Regions from separate parts of the Shewanella sp. FJAT-51649 genome, predicted to be linked through region 1. Evidence: predicted binding sites of a transcription regulator. Region 1 holds the regulator's gene; each other region holds the start of a gene.

What was found. The regulator MetJ, encoded in region 1, represses methionine synthesis genes. The targets are predictions, from matches to a motif close to TAGACGTCTAGACGTCTA.
Region 2: serA (phosphoglycerate dehydrogenase) is a predicted target of MetJ. The motif match lies at 1,073-1,090, and genes of this name have one in related genera.
Region 3: msrA (peptide-methionine (S)-S-oxide reductase MsrA) is a predicted target of MetJ. The motif match lies at 1,194-1,211, and genes of this name have one in related genera.

The regions. Positions count from the first base shown of each region.
Region 1 covers NZ_CP080411.1:4,181,736-4,184,007, forward strand. Annotated here, with positions in the region: gene metB (cystathionine gamma-synthase) at 1-783, opposite strand, end outside; gene metJ (met regulon transcriptional regulator MetJ) at 1,006-1,320, shown strand; gene K0H59_RS18290 (sulfite exporter TauE/SafE family protein) at 1,429-2,172, shown strand.
Region 2 covers NZ_CP080411.1:3,913,418-3,915,689, reverse strand. Annotated here, with positions in the region: gene serA (phosphoglycerate dehydrogenase) at 1-983, opposite strand, end outside; gene K0H59_RS17215 (DUF2238 domain-containing protein) at 1,139-1,747, shown strand; gene K0H59_RS17210 (DUF4124 domain-containing protein) at 2,089-2,272, opposite strand, start outside.
Region 3 covers NZ_CP080411.1:2,503,227-2,505,498, forward strand. Annotated here, with positions in the region: gene astE (succinylglutamate desuccinylase) at 1-945, opposite strand, end outside; gene msrA (peptide-methionine (S)-S-oxide reductase MsrA) at 1,224-1,703, shown strand; gene pgm (phosphoglucomutase (alpha-D-glucose-1,6-bisphosphate-dependent)) at 1,821-2,272, opposite strand, start outside.

The DNA.
Region 1 (2,272 bases):
ACGCTGGGCATTGCTTTGGTGCTCACGAATACGCACGGCTAAGGTACGCAGACCACGCAGGGTTTGATAACTATCGAAAGCTGACCCCGTTAAGCCTAAGGTGTTCGACCACCAATGTAAGGTCTCACCGAGTTGAGGATCTTTGGCGATCACTGCGCCTCCCACCACATCGCTGTGACCATTGATGTACTTAGTGGTGGAGTGGATAACGATATCGGCACCCAGTAATAGTGGTTGCTGCAAAATTGGCGAGAGGAAAGTGTTGTCCACCACAACTAAAGCGCCCACGGCGTGGCTCGCCTTCGCGATAGCTTCGATATCGACGACTCGCAGCAGAGGATTAGAAGGGGTTTCAATCCACACCATCTTAGGTTGCTGGGCGATGGCTTGCTCAAGCGCTTGGGCGTCGGTTTGATCGACCACCAGCAGTTTAAATTGGCCCTTTTTAGCCAAGTTAGTGAATAAACGGTAAGAACCGCCGTAGCAATCGTGGGGCACCACCAATAAATCATCGGGGCCGAGCAACGTAGTCACTAAGGTAATGGCCGCCATGCCTGTGCAAGTCACCACACCAGTTGCGCCCTTTTCCAGCTTAGCTAGGGCATCACCTAAGATGCTGCGGGTAGGATTGCCGGAACGGCTGTAATCAAATTCGCGAGGATTTTTATGACCATCGAAGGCGTAATTCGTCGACAGGTAAATTGGCGGCACCACAGCGCCATACTGAGTATCGCTTTCGATACCCTGACGCACTGCTAATGTGGCTAATTGACGTTCGGTCACTAATTTGCCTGCGGTCATCGGGAACTCCTAAGTTCGCAAAGAGATGTCTGGACGTCTAAATGTACCTAAGCCCAGTGGCATCGTCAATAGGCGTTAAGACGTTTAGACGTCTAAACATAAAGAAATCTGTTTGCAATCACTAAGAAATAGTAGCAATAATTTGACTGTTATCTGTAAGGGTTTAAAATCTGCCCCGAATTTAGCGTTATAACAGGTGAGTCAATGACTGAATGGAATGGGGAATACATCAGCCCCTATGCTGAACATGGCAAGAAGAATGAACAAGTAAAGAAAATTACTGTGTCTATTCCGCTCAAAGTGCTAAAAGTCCTCACGGATGAACGTACCCGTCGTCAGGTGAACAACCTGCGCCACGCCACCAATAGCGAACTCTTGTGTGAAGCATTTTTGCATGCCTACACCGGCCAGCCTCTGCCTAATGATGCCGATCTGTCGAAAGATAGCCCAGACAGCATTCCCGCCGAAGCGAAACGGTTGATGGACGAAATGGGGATCGAGTGGGAAGATATGGAATAACGCTCAGGCGTCCATAATCCTGCCGTAACTAATTATTAGGGATCGTTAATACTCATCTTGCCTGATGGGTTAGAGTAACGATCCCTATTTTGTTTTTGATGGAATCCTATGTTCTCCTTGATAGATCCACAAACGCTCGCCATTGCGTCTGTGATTGTGTTTTTAGGTGCCCTCACCCAGAGTCTGATTGGCTTTGGTCTTGCTGTGGTGGCGAGTCCGCTGCTGTATATTGTCGACCCCGAATTAGTGCCAGCCCCAGTGATTGTGATGGGTTTTTCCATCGCCCTGCTCACCCTACTGCGTGAGCGCGGCCATTTAGAATTCAACGGCTTGCAATATGCGCTGATTGGTCGAGTGCCCGGAGGTTTTATCGGTGCCAGCCTGTTGCTCTTTGCGCCGCAGCCGATTCTTGGTCTGGCGATTGCTGGCATTGTGGCGGTCGCCGTGGTGCTGAGCCTGTATAAATTCAGCCTGCCAGTGAATAAAGCGACTCTGTTTGGCGCGGGCGTGGTATCGGGGATCTTCGGTAATATTGCCGCCATTGGTGGTCCGCCGATGGCGATTTTGTTAGCGGGTAAGGATGCCTCAAAATTTCGCGCCGCACTCTCGGCCTTCTTTATCTTCAGCTCGACCATAGCCCTAGTCATTCTTGGGGTGACGGGCCTACTCGAAGTTAAGCATTTATGGTTATCCCTGATGCTGCTGCCCTCGGTCTTTTTAGGCTATTTAGTGGCGGGCAAACTGGTGGGGAATGTGGATAAACACAAGACCAAGATGGCAACCTTAGCCCTCTGCGCTATCAGCGCCTTAGTGCTTACGGTGAAATCAGTGATTGAGCTATTGCCGCAATAATTACCGCAATAACCCCCTTCCAATCGCTGCCAATCACAGCCATAAAAAAGCACCGATAATCGGTGCTTTTTGCTTGCAGGGGATGTGTGACTTATCCCAT
Region 2 (2,272 bases), 270 kb from region 1:
GGGAAGTTAACCGCAGATACGGTCGAACCGTTGTCAGAGTATTTAGCTAACTTACCGGCAACTTCGATACCGATGTTTTCCTGGGCTTCGGCAGTACTGCCACCCACGTGCGGAGTCAGCAGCACGTTATCTAAACCACGTAATGGGCTGATAAATTCATCATCATTCGATTGTGGCTCGACGGGGAATACGTCGATGGCCGCACCCGCAAGGTGACGCTCTTTAAGGGCGACCGTTAGGGCATCGATATCGACCACAGTACCGCGTGAGGCGTTAATAAATATGCTGCCTTTACGCATGGCGGCAAATTCGGCGGTGCTGATCATATCTTTGGTTTGCGCCGTCTCAGGGACGTGCAAACTGATCACATCGGACTGTGCCAGTAACTGTTCCATCGAATGGATTTGCTGGGCATTGCCTAATGGCAGTTTGTCTTCGATATCGAAAAACACCACGCGCATGCCTAAGGTTTCAGCTAGGATACCGAGCTGTGTACCGATGTGGCCATAACCTATCACACCTAAGGTTTTGCCACGGACTTCGTAACTGCCAGCGGCCGTCTTCATCCAGCCACCACGGTGAGCGATAGCATTACGTTCAGGGATACCGCGCATCAGCATGATGATTTCGCCTAATACCAGTTCAGCCACGCTGCGAGTATTAGAGAATGGTGCGTTAAATACTGGGATACCGAGCAATTCGGCGGTCGCCAGATCCACTTGGTTAGTACCGATGCAGAAACAACCAATCGCAATCAGTTTTTCGGCACGCTTCAATACCTCAGCCGTTAATTGGGTACGGGAACGAATACCAACAAAGTGAGCATCTTTGATGGACTCGAGCAGGGCTTCATCACCTAAGGAGGCTTTGTGATACTCGATATTGGTGTATCCAGCACGTTCAAATACATCGACCGCAGATTGGTGGACGCCTTCCAACAACAGGATCTTGATCTTATCCTTGTCCAGCGAATGTTTCGCCATGATATGGGTACCCTCTAATTAATTGAAATAGTTCTGTGTGATATGCTGACAACCTTGGCCTTCCAAAGTAGCACTTTTTTTGCTCACTGTGGAGGGCTAGATGGCTAAAGTTAATATTCTAGAATTAGAACAATATCGCATAAGAGGAAGGAACATTGAATAACAAAATCATTTGGTGCGGTATTTACCTCTCAGTTTTAATATGGTCGGCGATAAAACCCGCAGATCCATTCACTTGGTGGCTCGAAGCCTTGCCAGCATTAGTGGCCGTGCCCTTGCTCTTTTTTACCCGCAAGCGTTTTCCGCTGACGCCCTTAGTGTATTTTTTGGTGCTAGTGCATTGCTGTGTGTTGTTTGTTGGCGCGCACTATACCTATGCCGAAGTGCCACTGTTCGACACGATTGCCCAGTGGATGGGGACCGAGCGTAACAACTACGACAAGGTCGGGCATTTTGCCCAAGGTTTTATTCCGGCCATGTTAGCCCGTGAGATTATGCTACGTAATCAAGCCGTTAAACCTGGAGCCTGGTGTGCCTTTCTCGTCACCTGCTTTGTGTTGGCCTTCAGCGCCTTCTACGAACTGATTGAATGGTGGGTGGCCGCCGCGACGGGCGAAGGCGCTGAGGCCTTCTTAGGTACTCAAGGTTATGTGTGGGATACCCAATCGGATATGTTTTTAGCCTTGATAGGGGCCATTGTCGCACTAATCAGTTTGTCCCGTGTTCAGGATAAACAAATCGCAAAACTAATCGGCCAAGCTTAGGCCCAAACACTTACCGAAAAATCCCCTCTAAGGCTTCCTTAGTGGGGATTTTTTATTTTTTAGGTGATCATATTAAGGCTAAGTCGATTTATCAACGCTATTTAGTGGTATTCATTGAGGCTACAGAGCTGAAAACTCAGATTGTCGGCATACTTCTGCGGTTGATTTAGAGAGAAGAGGGCAATTTTGTTGGGTTGCTCATAAAAGAGTCGTGTGCACGATAGAAGTATCTCACTCTTTATTTGCCATTTTCAGTCGGTTTATATCAAGCTAAGTGTCATTTTTAGGTGGGAAACGGCTATAGGATGCTTTTTGTTCTCTAAACTCGAAAGCTAAGGTTTTTATTTCACTTCATCTGGCTCGGTTTCGGCGGAAATTTGTGTTTTCCGGTCGGATAACTGCTGTATCGCCTGAGTGTTATTCGAGGTTAAGCCATTAAAATGATCGTTAATTTTATTGAGTTGGCTGATGTATTCAGGATCATCTTTTTCTTTATGTTGCCAGTAACGTTGGCGTTCTAATTTT
Region 3 (2,272 bases), 1.7 Mb from region 1:
AAATTCCTGTTCAACTTTAATTTCCTGCCCACCCTCTCGGGCCAATACAAAGCCTTTCGGGAAAGCTCGGAAGTTTTCGACATCGGTCGCGAAGGTAAATTCAAAATCATCAAAATGTTTGTTAATCACCCGGCACACTTGATACAGATTTACCTTATCCGCTGAGAATGGCTCAAGCGCTAAGGGTTTGTCTGTGATAAGGCGCATAAACATCTCTTGGGCGGCAATAAAACGCGTCATATCGTTTTGCCCCATGGGATACACCTTACCTAATTCAATGGTAAAGGCATCGGCGCCATACTGCTCGGAGGAAAAATAACTGAAGGTCGTCGTCGGCTCATGGTGAAATAACACAGTATCCACGCCACTTGCCGCTAAAAACATGATTTGCTCGGCGCTATAAGCACGGCCGGGACGATAAGGATAAATCGCAAACTTTTCGTGTTTTGACGCACGCATCGCCGTGTGTAAATCGTAGTGAATTCGCTGGCGCCCTGCGGCTGCGCCGTTAAAGAAGCGGTCGACATAGGCTTCTAATTTTTTCGCCCGCACCCGCTCAGGATTCACTAACCCCGGTGGATTTGAATGCTCGCCACTAAACAGACGATTCATGTTTTCGTCGATAATGCGAGTGCCATTATTAATCGCTAAAGGGTTGCCAATAATAAACAGCGTGCGTTGTTTGGCGATGATTTTTTGTTGGAGAAGCTGTTTGATTAAGGTATTGCAGAGTTCGATGGGGGCGGTTTCATTACCGTGGACACCGCAGGAGAGAATGACATCCTTACCTTGGGCTTGTGCTGGCTCAAAAACGATGACGCCCGTGTCCCACACTTCGACTCGAGTATGTTCCCCTAAGGTGAAACTAAACTCATCACCGAGGGTTTGCGGATTGGCGAGGGTCAGCGCGAGAAAATCCTTCGAATCTAACAGAGCTTGTAACACAGAATTCTCCTTATAATAGCGTGTTAAAGACGGGATTTATGGCAATAACTACCTGTTTCATTGCACTTATCGCTACCCGCCTTAAAAAGCGCATCCATACTAACACAAGTTTTTGAGCCGTTACTCTGTCATTCTGGTCAAACAAGCGCATTTCACGGCAAAACCACAGCATCTTAGCCACATTTGGCCGACATAGGATTAATTTTGTCGACACACTTGCTTTTAGGCATGAGTTTTATCACAATCCTTAGCCATCTAGACTTCTATCAGGATTTATCATGGCGTTAGCAACTTTCGGTGCCGGCTGTTTTTGGGGCGTGGAGTATTTCTTTAGACAAGTCAACGGCGTGAGCAACGCGACCTGTGGCTATATGGGTGGCAATAACGAAGCGACCACCTATGAGGAAGTCAAAAAAGGTAAGACAGGCCATGCTGAAGTCGTGCAAGTGGAGTTTGACCCTGCGATTGTCAGCTACGACGAGTTATTGGATGTGTTTTGGAAGAACCACAACCCCACCACACTCAATATGCAGGGCGGCGATATTGGCACTCAGTATCGCAGTACCATTTTCTTCCATGACCGTGAGCAAAAAGCCACGGCCGAAGCCTCTAAACTGGCCTTTGCCCGCTCGGGCCGTTGGGGATTGCGCCACATCGTGACTGAAATTGTGCCTTTACAGCAATTCCATGTGGCCGAGGAATATCATCAAAACTATATCGATAAGAACAACTTACCAAGTTGCCATCTCGAGTACTGATCATAACCTGTAGCATCCGAGTGAGTGGCTTCTGCCGCTCATCGCTGCAAATAAAAACGCACTCATAGGATTTCCATGAGTGCGTTTTTTATCTGTAAAAAATGCTTAAACGTTAGATCAGGCGCTAAGCGCCTTATCAATCAAGGCTTGTGCGTCCTTAATGATATCGGCAAGATGCTGCTCACTGATAAAGCTCTCACCGTAAATCTTAAATAACGCCTCAGTGCCCGACGGTCGCGCCGCGAACCAACCATTGGCCGTAGTCACTTTAATACCACCTATAGAGGCATTGTTACCTGGGGCATGGGTTAATACGGCATCAATTTTCTCACCCGCCAGCATAGTGGCGTTTAAGGTTTCAGCATTAAGCTTGGCAAATTTGGCTTTGTTCTCAAGACTAATCGGACTGTCGATACGCTTGTAGAAACTTTGACCGAACTGCGCCACTAATTCTTGATGGCGTTGCCCCGGCGTCTTGCCAGTAACCGCGAGCATTTCGGCCGCAAGCAGCACCAGAATAAAACCGTCTTTGTCGGTACACCAAGTCGTGCCATCACGGCGCAGGAAGG